Regions from separate parts of the Neobacillus sp. B4I6 genome, predicted to be linked through region 1. Evidence: riboswitches for the same ligand, from Rfam matches in the RefSeq annotation. Region 1 holds a riboswitch; each other region holds the start of a gene.
The links. A riboswitch is a leader RNA that binds a small molecule or an ion and turns the genes downstream of it on or off. The one in region 1 is predicted to bind S-adenosylmethionine.
Positions count from the first base shown of each region.

Region 2: linked by a shared signal. The riboswitch ahead of QF028_RS21370 (homoserine dehydrogenase) and the one ahead of QF028_RS32860 (O-acetylhomoserine aminocarboxypropyltransferase/cysteine synthase family protein) in region 1 are both predicted to bind S-adenosylmethionine.
Region 3: linked by a shared signal. The riboswitch ahead of QF028_RS22345 (sugar ABC transporter substrate-binding protein) and the one ahead of QF028_RS32860 (O-acetylhomoserine aminocarboxypropyltransferase/cysteine synthase family protein) in region 1 are both predicted to bind S-adenosylmethionine.
Region 4: linked by a shared signal. The riboswitch ahead of mtnK (S-methyl-5-thioribose kinase) and the one ahead of QF028_RS32860 (O-acetylhomoserine aminocarboxypropyltransferase/cysteine synthase family protein) in region 1 are both predicted to bind S-adenosylmethionine.

Region 1 covers NZ_JBNPWB010000002.1:6,231,546-6,234,767, forward strand. The annotation lists gene QF028_RS32840 (toprim domain-containing protein) at 1-236, shown strand, start outside; gene QF028_RS32845 (thioredoxin family protein) at 244-552, shown strand; gene QF028_RS32850 (nuclease-related domain-containing protein) at 578-952, opposite strand; gene QF028_RS32855 (SCP2 sterol-binding domain-containing protein) at 1,182-1,541, shown strand; SAM riboswitch class I at 1,621-1,731, shown strand; gene QF028_RS32860 (O-acetylhomoserine aminocarboxypropyltransferase/cysteine synthase family protein) at 1,798-3,114, shown strand.
Region 2 covers NZ_JBNPWB010000002.1:3,876,025-3,879,246, reverse strand. The annotation lists gene QF028_RS21385 (carbon-nitrogen hydrolase family protein) at 1-44, shown strand, start outside; gene QF028_RS21380 (GNAT family N-acetyltransferase) at 65-727, shown strand; gene QF028_RS21375 (GNAT family N-acetyltransferase) at 747-1,421, shown strand; SAM riboswitch class I at 1,518-1,629, shown strand; gene QF028_RS21370 (homoserine dehydrogenase) at 1,732-2,970, shown strand; gene QF028_RS21365 (transposase) at 3,177-3,222, opposite strand, start outside.
Region 3 covers NZ_JBNPWB010000002.1:4,052,533-4,055,754, forward strand. The annotation lists gene QF028_RS22345 (sugar ABC transporter substrate-binding protein) at 23-1,138, opposite strand; SAM riboswitch class I at 1,268-1,375, opposite strand; partial or broken gene QF028_RS22350 (MFS transporter) at 1,612-2,827, shown strand; gene yfkAB (radical SAM/CxCxxxxC motif protein YfkAB) at 2,900-3,222, opposite strand, start outside.
Region 4 covers NZ_JBNPWB010000002.1:3,419,229-3,422,450, reverse strand. The annotation lists gene QF028_RS19000 (metalloregulator ArsR/SmtB family transcription factor) at 1-567, shown strand, start outside; gene mtnK (S-methyl-5-thioribose kinase) at 602-1,786, opposite strand; SAM riboswitch class I at 1,890-2,042, opposite strand; gene QF028_RS18990 (carbon-nitrogen family hydrolase) at 2,111-2,896, opposite strand; gene QF028_RS18985 (pyridoxal phosphate-dependent aminotransferase) at 3,015-3,222, shown strand, end outside.

The DNA.
Region 1 (3,222 bases):
CAAAATTAGATGAACTAATTGAATTTCTTGAGGATAAGGATGTCTATATTCTTGTGGATGCCGACTCCTCAGGTGAAAAGCTTCGCAAACAGTTAAAACGAGAATTTCCCCAAGCGGAACATTTGTATATTGATCGGATGTATCGTGAGGTGGCAACTGCGCCAGTGCACCATTTGGCAACCGTTCTAATAGGGGCGAATATCGATGTTCATACTGAATTTTTAGAAATGGGTTAAAAGATATATGAACGAATGGAATCGAACAGATTTATCTGCCTTTCTTGAAAAAAAGGCGACCGGGTTAGTCTATTTTTATACACCCATGTGCGGTACCTGTCAGGTAGCTTCAAAAATGCTGCAGGTCATTGAGCAACTAGTAGAGTTAGATATGGGAAAAATGAATTTAAATTTCTACCCAGACCTTGCTAGGGATTTAGCAATTGAAAGTGTCCCTTGCCTATTATTTGTTGAAGCCGGCAAGATAAAAGAAACCCTCTACGCTTTTCAATCAGTTCCATTTTTGCTTGAAAAAATAAAACAGCATTTATCCTAAGCAGATGCGCGCTTGCATCTGCTTTTTAGGTGTACTCAAGCCTCTTAAGTAAAATCCTACCCGAGAAGAGAGGGAACAGTCCGCAACATGGTCTGTTCATTAAGTGGGACTTTATAACAAGTAAATGGGGGTTGATAAAAACTACATAAGCCTCAATAGGGATTCGATACCCAAGGCTTTCTAACAGCTGGCGGAGTAGGGATTCACTTCGTTGTAGTTGATGCAGGGGATTTTTGTATTCCTTTTTGGGTAGAGCATAGAATCGGTCACCTTCAAATCCTTTCACAAGGTTATGAAAGCGAATTTTATCCTTTTCAGCTAATTTCATTCGCGAGTTTAGAAATCTTAAAATTTTAATTTCATCTGATTCATTACGGTCTTTAAAACTCATAATCCACATCCTTTCGATATCGAATCTAACTTCATTTTACAAAATGCTGCCCTTTAATCAGCAGTAATGTTTGAATAATTTTCAACACTTTTCAAAAAATTCTCTCCATCCGACATATTTCTCAGGAAATCTCCGTAAATCCCCTCCAAAAGGTTGATAATTGTCGACCACTTTAAAGAGGATTTCATGCCCCGTTCCTGTATATTTAATATAAGAGAGCAGACCGGAGTGGTGGATTATGATAGAGATGCTGAAAAACTTTCAATTAGCAATCAAACAGCAAAGGCATGTTCTGCCGTTACTAGAACATATCGATTTGCGAGTGAATTTGGTTTGTGAACAAAAAGCCATTCAGATTATCATAAAGAATGGAGAAATTTTCATACTTCATGATAGCGAAGTGACACGAACGATATCCGAAATCCGCGGTGACCTTAAGGCAATGAAACAACTACTTGAAGGGAAGGAACGGTTAAGGGCCCTTGAACATAACGGCCAATTACGTATTTCCGCTCCAATTCGCAGCACATTATTACTAGAATCTGTCTTCTATTTGACAAAGGCACAGGAAAATTTACCAAAAATAACAAATTTCTAATCAGAGCTATTGACTCGGAATTAAACTTACTGTAAAGTTTTAGGTGAATAATCAAATAATAAAGACAATTCAATAAACATTCTTATCGAGAGTGGCGGAGGGACTGGCCCTTTGAAGCCCAGCAACCGGTTTATAACACAATCACACGGTGCTAAATCCAGCAGAGCGGAGATGCTCTGAGAGATGAGGAGAGAGTCCCCCCTCTTCTATGAAGCGGGGGTTTTGTTTGTTGAATTGCAAAAAAGGAGGAAGTAGTATGGGTGAAAATCAAAAGAAGTATCGTTTTGAAACATTGAGTGTTCATGGTGGATTGTCTCCGGATCCGGTAACGGGGGCTCGAGCCGTTCCGATTTATCAAAACAACGCCTATCAATTTAAGAATACAGAGCATGCGGCAAACCTATTTAGCTTAGCGGAACCTGGGTACATATACACACGCATTCACAACCCTACTACTACCGTTTTTGAAGAAAGAGTAGCATTATTGGAAGGCGGCGTTGGTGCCCTAGCAGTTGCTAGCGGTATGGCAGCGATTACCCTCGCCATTTTAAATATTGCTGAAGCTGGCGATGAAATCGTATCGGCATCAAATCTCTATGGCGGAACATATAATCTTTTTGCAGTGACGCTTCCAAAATACGGGATTAAAGTGAAATTTGTTGACCCTGAAAATCCGGAAAACTTCCGTGCGGCTATTACCGACAAAACAAAGGCTGTTTTCGCTGAAACGATTGGTAACCCAAGCCTTCGTGTACTTGATATTGAAAAAGTCGCCGATATTGCCCATGCAGCAGGTGTTCCATTAATTATTGATAACACCTTTGCCACTCCATATCTGTGCCGGCCAATTGAATATGGTGCCGATATTGTGATTCATTCTGCCACCAAATGGCTTTTAGGAAATGGAACAACTACTGGTGGAGTTATTGTCGATGGTGGGAAGTTCGATTGGAATTCGCCGCGATTCCCTGGTTTTACAACGCCAGATGCCAGCTACCATGACCTGGTTTATGCAGAAGCCCTAGGTGAGATCGCCTATATTATCAAAGCCCGTGTCCAATTGCTGCGGGACTTAGGACCGGCGTTAAGTCCGCAAAATTCCTTCCAGTTTATCCTTGGACTTGAAACACTGCATGTTCGAATGAAGGAGCATGTGGCTAATACAAAAGAAGTGGTGGAATATCTAACCAATCACCCTGCTGTGGAATGGGTATCTTATCCAGGACACCCATCCCACCCAGATTATGAATTAGCCAAAAAGTACTTGCCAAAAGGTGCAGGTTCCATGGTTGTCTTCGGGATTAAAGGCGGTAAAGAAGCAGGAGCCAAATTAATCGATTCGATTACTCTATGGGCGCATGTGGCAAACGTTGGCGATGCAAAAAGTTTAATTATTCACCCAGCAAGCACCACCCATCAGCAATTAGATGCTGATGGCCTGAAAGCTGCAGGTGTAACAGAGGATTTGATTCGCCTTTCAATCGGTATCGAGAATGTTGAGGATTTAATCGAAGATCTCGAATCAGCTATTTTGGCTGCTACTGGTGTAATCTCATTAAAGGTAAATGCATAAAAGTTACCAAAACTTATTTTTCCGAATATGAAGTTATTTTCATTGACACCCCTTTTTATCCATGATACGATAACTTTCGTAATATAATTACTTAAACAAATTAACGTT
Region 2 (3,222 bases), 2.4 Mb from region 1:
GGCGTGATCGAAGAACGGATCTTTACACAGATTGGGAAAAATAAACTGAAAGGGTGGGTATAGAATGTATCGAAGTGAATTTTACGTCTATGACCAAGAGAGGCCTGTGCCAGTTATCATTCGCAATTATTCAAAAGTGGATTTTGACGATCTTATCAAGATTCAATCCGAGTGCTTCCCACCTCCTTTTCCTTCAGAATTATGGTGGAATAAAGAGCAATTAACAAACCATGTGAAAATGTTTCCAGAAGGTGCATTGTGTGTTGAAGTAGATGGTGAATTAGCTGGGTCAATTACCGGCTTAACTATCGACTTTGATCCTAGCGATAAAAACCATTCGTGGGAAGAAATCACTGACCATGGATATATACGGAACAATAATCCAAATGGGAATACCTTGTATATTGTTGATATTAGTGTTCGTCCGAAGTACCGCAAACTAGGGCTTGGTAAATTGATGATGCAGTCTATGTACCATGTTGTGATAGAAAAAGAGTTATATCGATTACTTGGCGGGGGCAGAATGCCAGGATATCATAAAAAAGCTGATATCATGACACCAGGACAATATTTAGATGCAACTATTAAAGGGGAAGTTCAAGATCCTGTTATCACTTTCTTGCTGCATTGTGGTCGTGTGCCAATAGGGATTATTGAAAATTATCTCGAGGATGAAGAATCCTGCAATTATGCTGCATTAATGGAATGGAAAAACCCTTTTAGATGAGTGAGAGGAATGTATCATAATGGAATATATTAGAATAACCAGTATAGAAGACCCTAATTTTAAAAAGCTTCATAACTTAATGGGAGAAATTTTTCCTGCAGAAGAAGTATTAGAATTTGAGCTATGGAAAGAGCCATTAGAAGATCCGAGTATTCGCGTGTTTGTTGCTGTCGATGGAGACGAAGTCACAGGAGCAACTGAATATCGTTATTATCCGGATTGGAATATTGCTATGACAGATTTTACAATCATCAGTAAACCAGGCTTAAGCCTTGGCCGTTTTTTAGCGCAAAACCGTTTAACGGATTTACAACAATTAGCTAAAGAAAATGGTAACGAGCTATTCGGGATGTTTGCAGAAATATACGATCCGTACCGGGTTGAACATCACGAATTTGGTGGAGTAAAGGTTATGGATCCATATGTCCGACGTGAAGTTCTATCCCATATGGGTTATAAACGCATTGATTTTTCATATGTTCATCCTTCCTGGAAAAACAATGGGGAAGCTGTAGCAGGTCTAGATTTATGTTTCATGCCAATTCAAGATGAAGGACTTAATTCACTACCAGCAAACCTGGTAAAGGATTTTCTGACGACATACTATTCAATTCTTTCAAATAAGCCGAAGGAATGGCTCAAAATGATAGATCGACTGGGGAAAAAGGAATTTGTCTCCCTATTACCACTTTAATAAAAAGAAATTTCAAATAATATTGACAACTACCTTGGAATCAACTAGAATTCTCTTTATAACTTTGAAATTTAATGAAAAACTAACTAAATAAAACTCTTATCCAGAGCGGCGGAGGGACTAGGCCCGATGAAGCCCGGCAACCATCAAGGTAATTCTTGAAAAGGTGCTAATTCCTGCAGGTTATTTTTAACCTGACAGATAAGAGGAGGAAATCTACCCTCTTCTTATGAAGAGGGTTTTTTCTTATTTATATGAGATAAAAAACAACCTATTAGTCATGTCTAATATTATTTAAGGGGTGGAGAGCATGTCTGTCATTAAAGTGGCAATTCTAGGCTTTGGTACAGTTGGGGAAGGTGTTTATAGAACAATACAATCCCACGCGGAGGAACTTACTAGTGTTTTAGGGAGAAAAGTAGAAGTGGCTGCAGTACTAATAAAAAATAAGCAAAAAACCAGAGACATAAGAGAAGATGTTTTAATAACTACAGATTTTGCCGAAATTCTTAATCTACCTCAACTTGATGTTGTTGTCGAAGCAATCGTCGACAAAGAACAACCCTTTACTTTTTTAAACCAAGCTATACAAAGTGGTTGCCACATAATCACAGCGAATAAAGAAATGTTTGCACACCATGGGAATGAGCTGCTCGAGTTAGCTGAGAATTATAATGTTTCGGTGGGTTATGAAGCAACAGTTGCGGGTGGTATTCCGATTATTCAAACCTTAAGGCAGTTATTAAATGTTAACCGAGTTCGTCACATCCAAGGAATTCTTAATGGGACATCGAATTTTATCCTAACGGAAATGCGCGAAAAGAAGCAGTCATTTGCTGATGCCCTCATTTTAGCGCAAGAGAAGGGGTATGCTGAAGCGGATCCAACCAACGATGTGGAGGGATTTGATGCTTTTTATAAAACAATGATTCTCAGCAGAATTGCTTTTGGAGAACAACCCAATTGGAAGAATGTCGAGCGTGCGGGCATTACCTCGATTTCAAGAGAGTTAATTGAAACAGCAGAAAAGATGGGATTAAGGTTTAAGCATATTGCTAGCATTAGTAAGACAGGTAGTCAAATTAACGCAGAGGTTAAACCAGTCCTTGTTGGGAAATCTCATCCTTTTTATTCTATTGAAGGCGTAGAAAATGCGGTAAATATTCACTCTGATATTGTTGGTAGTATTACTTTGCAAGGACCAGGAGCTGGGATGTATCCTACTGCAAGTGCTGTTATTGAAGATTTGGTCTATGTCTGTCAAAATCGGTCGTCAAATAAGAGTATCACAAAAACAACAGCAGCATGTGATGGAGAGAAAAAAGGGAACGAAAAAGAATTATGGTTAATTCAAGGCCTCTCAAAGAATTATAATAACCCTTTGATTACATGGGTGGCCCAAGCTTCTGATAAGATAGCAATTATCAAGGCAACCAAGGAAGAAATTGAAAAGTTAATTAATCTGAAAAAGGCAACGTGCTACTTTCAAATTATTGGGGAGTATGATACAGAAATTAAGAATAAAGAAGTAACTTTAGCTGTCCTCTAAAAAGCCATTATTCCCGTGATAGAAGAGCACTTTGGTGCTCTCAGTTTGTCGAGAAAGGGTATTTTTATCGGCAATTTTTTATTCTCAGCATTTAATTATTCATTGTACCTGCTAATGGGCCTGTTGATTTCCGCTCTAGGCACTTCGCTTTCCACGGGCGGTCCGGGGAGCCTGCGTGCCTTCCGCGGAAATCAACAGGGAGGTAATCAACCTAAAGAATTGCAACACACTTTTTCTAGCCTTGCTAAGTGT
Region 3 (3,222 bases), 2.2 Mb from region 1:
AGAGTGTCTAGTTGTATACCGACTATTCTTTATAATGCTTCTTTAACGTCTTTATCCACTCTTCCTCAAATGCAGTCGATTGACCCCAGCCTGGGATAATTTTTGCCAGATTAACCATGTTTACAGGCTCTTTTGCTTTGAGAAGATTTTCTTGTGAAACAAGTGAAGCATCTAAATCAAAGGTCTGTGGTGTTTCTTCACCTGCAAGCTTTTTCGCAAGTATTCTCATATCAACAGCACCGATAAGTTTCGGATCGACAGCTGCTGTGTATTTCCAAGCGCTGCCTTTTCTTTGAATTTCTTGCAGATCCGCATTGGAAACATCGATTCCATAAATCTTCACTTCTTCACGTCCCGCTTCTTTCAAAGCTCGTGCTGCACCGATTGCAAAAGCATCCCAAGTAGCAAATATGGCATCCAGTTTGCCTTTTGGATATTTATTTAACATGGCTGCAACTGCGTTTTGTGTTTGTACACTTGTATCTGCCGCAGCCACACCAAAGCGTTCCACTTCTTTAATTTGAGGATTTTTTGAAAGGACTTCTTGATAAACCTTATTACGTCTAACCATTGCAGGGAAACCGTCGACCCATAGGTAGGCAATATTTGCTTTACCCTTTGTATTCTTTACGAGTTGATCAAGGGCTAAAGTTGCTAAGGCTTCATCATCCTGTGAAGTAAGCGTTACTCCATCAACCTTCGCAATATTTGGATTGGAGTCAAATGTAACTACACTTTTTCCTTTTTCAACTATCTTTTTTACATCATTAACAGTCGCATCATCGTCACCATGAGAAATGATAAATCCATCATAATCCTGGTCTAATGCCTGATTAATAGCATCATGGAACTTAGCTGTATCACCATTTGCGGTAAACACGTCCACTTGAAAACCTAAGGCTTCTCCCTCTTCTTTTGCACCTGCTAAGAATTGGGCAGTATGATCATCACCGCCAATTTTACGGATAACCTTGATTTTTAACGGATCACCACTTGTAAACTTTTCAGATACACCTTCAAGTGAAACCTTTTTATGAGCGCTTGCTTGTTTTTTTTCTCCCTCAGAAGCACAGCCTGTGAGTAAGAGTGTTGCTGCTAACGCTGATACGAGTGTACTTTTAAAGATATTTCTTTTCATGATTAAAGCTCCCCCTTTTAGATTCTTATCAATACTCCATTACTCCGATTGGAAAGGTTTGTTTTTATATAAAAATAAAAAACCTCTCCAGAAAAGAGAGGTTTCATCACAAATTAAGGGACTACTCCTCTCTTATCTTTCAAAACAATAAATTGTTTTGCAGGATTTAGCACCAATTCCAAACGGAACGGTTGCTGGGCGTCATCGGGCCAGTCCCTCTGCCACTCTTGATAAGAGAACGTATTATTCATTTAAAGTAATAAATTAGATTTTAGTCTCCTATTAACAAGTTGTCAATAGTGTTTTGAATATTTCTAATAAAGGTATTATTCCCAATCCGCCAAAACCTTTGAATAGTAGTAAACGTAATTTCCTATTTTATATAAAAGGGATATCCCTTTAAAATTATCAGAAATTTCTGTATGATAATATTTAGTTAATCGAAATACATTTAGAAAGAAGTGTTATTAATAATGGATCAGGAAAGAAGTGCAAAGCGTAATTTAATGATCATGTGGTTTGCGAACTTCTTTGTAGCCGGAAGTATGACAATGGTTATGCCGTTTATTTCGTTGTACATTGAGACGTTTGGTGACTTTTCGGAAAAATATGTCCAGCATTGGTCAGGAATCACATTTGGGATTACATTTGTTTCTGCCTTCCTCTTCTCACCGATTTGGGGGGAGAATTGGCGACCGTTATGGGAGAAAAAAAATCCTTATCATTTCCGGATTAGGGATGGGCTTATCTATTTTTCTAATGGGCTATGTCCATTCTGTCTGGCAGTTACTGTTGCTGCGCTTTTTCATGGGTTTCTTTTCTGGCTTCATCCCGATGTCACAAGCTTTTATCTCTACGCAAACACCAAAGGGGATTGCGGGGCGCGTTCTTGGTACATTGCAAACAGGTAGTATTACAGGTTCTTTGTTAGGACCGATGCTGGGCGGTGTTTTAGCTGATTCTCTTGGCTATTCTACTACCTTTAAATGGACGTCCATTTCGATTTTTATCTCTGCATTGTTAGTGATTACCACAAAGGAATTCTTGATACCCGTGTCTAAAGGGGCAAAAACACATTACTCGAGCAAGGAAGTTTTTAAACACATTATTCGTAACCCTGTGTTATTAACAGTCCTGCTAATTTCAGCCCTTGTTCAGATTGCTCACTTTAGCATTCAACCAATTTTGTCCTTATTTGTTAGCGATCTGCATGGCACAACTAATGTTGCCTTTTATTCTGGGATTGCTTTTTCCGCTGCGGGACTGGGGAATTTATTGATGTCGAGGAATTGGGGAAAAATAGCTGATAAGTATGGGTATATTAAAATATTAGTTATTCTTCTTTTTCTAGCGGGGATTGTCTACTTGCCTGGAGCCGCAGTTTCTAGCTTTTGGCAACTCGTTATCATCCGCTTTGCCCTGGGTGTCACGATTGGCGGAATTATTCCTGTACGGATTGCCTATATCCGCCAAGAAGCACCGATTGCGATGCAAGGTGAAGTATTAGGCTATAATACCAGCTTGCGTTTCCTTGGGAATATTGTCGGCCCGATGCTGGGTGGATTTATATCTGGTTACTATGGCTTTTCTGCCGTTTTTATCAGCACAAGTTCATTATTAATTATTAGCGGATTTATTTTATTTGTTTCAATGCACCGTCATCCAAAGCTTGTAAAACACTCGATTTAATAACTTTAAGATTGGGCAAGGAATAAGTAGAAAAGCACTTTAAATTAAATGATTTAAAGTGCTTTTGCTTTATTACTTTATTCTGTTTTTTCGCTTAGTAAAGTCCATTTCTTGATAATAACTGTTCTTAACTAATATATTGGGTCCAAGGCATTTAACCGCCGGGCAATGACAGCTTAATTCTTTTGCCAAGGCTGACGACTGCCAGGTTTCATATGCATGTAACAGATTTGTAGTCTTGATATTTCCTAGGGATGGTGTATCACCGAAATCAGTAACAATAATATCTCCGTTAAAAATATTTACATTCAGTCGCGAACGTCCATCAGGGTCATTTCTGACGGTGACATTTTTACTTTTATACAAGCTTTGAAGGAGAGTTAAATCCTCCTGTT
Region 4 (3,222 bases), 2.8 Mb from region 1:
GTTGCGTTTTATAAAACGATGGGGGATCCTACACGGATTAGAATCGTTGCTATATTAGCAAAAGGTCCACTCCATGGGCAGGCAATAGCGGGTAAGCTTGGCTTGTCCGCACCTACGATTACCCACCATTTAAAGAAATTACGAGATATCCATGTGGTATATGACAGAAGAGTGAAGAATACGATTTACTTTTACTTAAATGAATCGTTGATTAACCAGCAGGCAAAGGTGTTTACAGAGCTGTTAGAAAAAAAGGGGAAGGAGTTGGATGAAATGGTCGAGTCAAGTATCGAGAGACAAAAAATTATCGAGAACTTCTTTATGAAAAATGGGAAGCTAAATAATATTCCTGCCCAAAGGAAGAAGAAATTAATCGTGTTCGAACACATGGTACGTGGGTTAAAAATAGGTGAAAAGTATGAAGAAAAACAATTAAACGAGTATATAAAACAATTCCATGATGATTATGCAACAATTCGCAGAGAGTTTATCATAAATCATTACATGTTCCGTGAAAATGGTATTTATGAACTAAATCCAGAAGAAATGTGGGCAAAACTTGACTAGAAAAGCAATCCGAAAGTTCGGATTGCTTTTCCTATTATAATGCTTCTTTTACAGTCGTTATGAAAGAAAAACGGTTCTTTATTTCTTTTCGTTGTTTAATTAGGATTGTACCGAGTTCTAGTGTTTTCTGCTTTGCAGTAATTCTAGTTTGATCCTCCTCGATCCCATCTAAATCAGCAACATGAGCAAGACCAATTGTTCTTCTGATTAATTCGCAGCCGGCAAAGCCGATCGAGTCCTCAAAAAACTTAGTTAAATTATAGTTTAGAAAGGTAGAGGATTTAGCGTAATCGTCTTTATTCTCCGTATTCCATAATAGTGTAAATTGATCCTCAAATACACTCCATACCGTTTCAATATGATTGAGGAAAAGATCACGTTCTTCAACATTTGCTATTACCTGGAAGAGAAGATTTGCAATTACTTGGCCGATATCAAATCCAGCTGGTCCGTAGAAAGAAAATTCGGGATCGATTACTTTTGTTTCATAATTATCGGCAAAAACACTTCCGGTATGAAGATCACCATGGAGGAGAACTTCAGCCTCTGTTAAAAAGCGTTTCTTCAAAATATTTACATGGAACTTTAGTTCATCATCCTGCCAAAGCTCTTCGACGACAGGACGCAGTCCTTCCTCGAAATCGTTGGTTTCTGCATCAATAAAAGGATCTGTGAAGATTAAATCTTCAGTTATTTTGCAAAGCTCGGGATTGATAAACTGTTGTACATATTCCTTTTTTACGGAAGGGGTTAATCCGTAATCAGAAGTATAAAATAATGTTTTTGCAAGATATTCACCTAGATGCTTTGAAATTAATGGATAGGTTTCTCCTTTGATAAAGCCAGTTCTTGCGATTGAAAGATGGGAAAGGTCCTCCATTACGGTTACAGCTAGGACATCATCTGTGAAAAAAACTTGGGGCACATAATCTGGAGCAATCTGTCCGAAAATTTTTAAGGCATCCGCTTCAATCTTTGCTCTTTTCAAAGTTAATGGCCAGCTTTCGCCAACTACCTTTGCATAAGGGAGAGCTTGTTTGATAATAACACTTTTTCCTTCCAATTCATCAACAATATGAAAGACTAGATTGAGATTCCCATCGCCAATCTCCTTGCAGGAAAGTTTTGCATGCTGGTCAAAAATTTTCAATTCAAGTGCCAGTTCAACTGCACTCTCGTTTGTTAAAGGCTGGTATGTTTTTTGTTTTAGTAGACTCATTATGGTTCCTCCTCGTTTTTGGGAGGCTTAATTATGCACGCAGGCACTAAAAAAGCCTCTTTCTCATCTGAAAGAGGCTGATAGACAATATTGTCTGTCGCACCTCTTATCTCTCAGAAAGATAATCCTTCTGTTGGAATTAGCACCGTGCCTTAAAGGGGGGATCCCCAGCGCAAAAAGCGCCCCATTTCAATGGGTTTCCGGTCGGTTGCTGGGCTTCAAAGGGCCAAATCCCTCAGCCAGCTCATGATAAGAGAAAATCTATTTAACTGGTAAAAATCATATCAGTAACAAAGAGAAAGTGTCAATATTTTTTGAAAATTATTATTTATAGAATTCTGGTTTTCTATCCGTGAAAATAGGAATTTGCTTACGGACCTCCTTGACTAAGTCCATCTCAATTTCAGCCGATAGGATTTCTTCCTTCATTCCAGCCTCAGCAATGACCTCACCCCACGGGTCAATAATAATCGAGTGACCAGCAAACTGGTTATTTGGGTCATTTCCAGAACGGTTACAGGCAATTACATAACATTGATTTTCAATTGCTCTGGCAATTAAAAGGGCCCTCCAGTGGGACAATCTGGGTGCAGGCCATTCGGCCACAACAAACAGTGCTTCTGCACCTTCTGATGTGTGAGCGCGTATCCACTCTGGAAACCGGATATCATAACAGATCGACCCAGCAAACTGGTGATTATCAAGTTGGAAAAGTCCCTTCTCGGCACCAGGCTCTAAGAAAACATGCTCATTCATGAGTTTAAAAAGATGTAGTTTACTATACTTGTGCACCAGCGTGCCATCTTTATTGATGATGAGGAGAGTATTTTTTACTCCTGTTTCTTCACGGTTCGCAACTGAGCCGCCAACGAAATGAACCTGATTTTGTTGTGCTGCATTTCTCAGAAATTCAATCGTTTGTACTGCTTTTGGGTCTGCAATTTCATTCAGGCGGGTCAAGTCATATCCCGTTGTCCATAGTTCCGGAAGGACAATGATATCGGGTTGTTCAGTCAGTGCATTTTCAATGAGTCTTTCCGCAGTTTGGTAGTTTTTATTGGGATCACCGAAGACGATATCCATTTGCAGACATGAAATTTTTAATTTCACGAATCTTCACCTCGTTTGAAATTTCGGAATTTTTTCTTTACAAGCCGTTATAAAAGTTATATCATTTGTGACTAGAATTTCACAATGATTCTTAAAAAAAATTAAGCAGGTGAGAACAATGAAGCAATTTCCACCATCAGAATTATTAACTAGTCTTCCAAAGCAATTTTTTGCTTCACTTGTTAAAAAAGTGGGGGAATATATTTCACAAGGGTTTGATGTGATTAATTTAGGGCAAGGCAACCCTGATCAGCCAACGCCTTCTCATATTGTTAAAAAACTTCAAGATGCAGCAGCGAATCCATTAAATCATAAATATTCTCCTT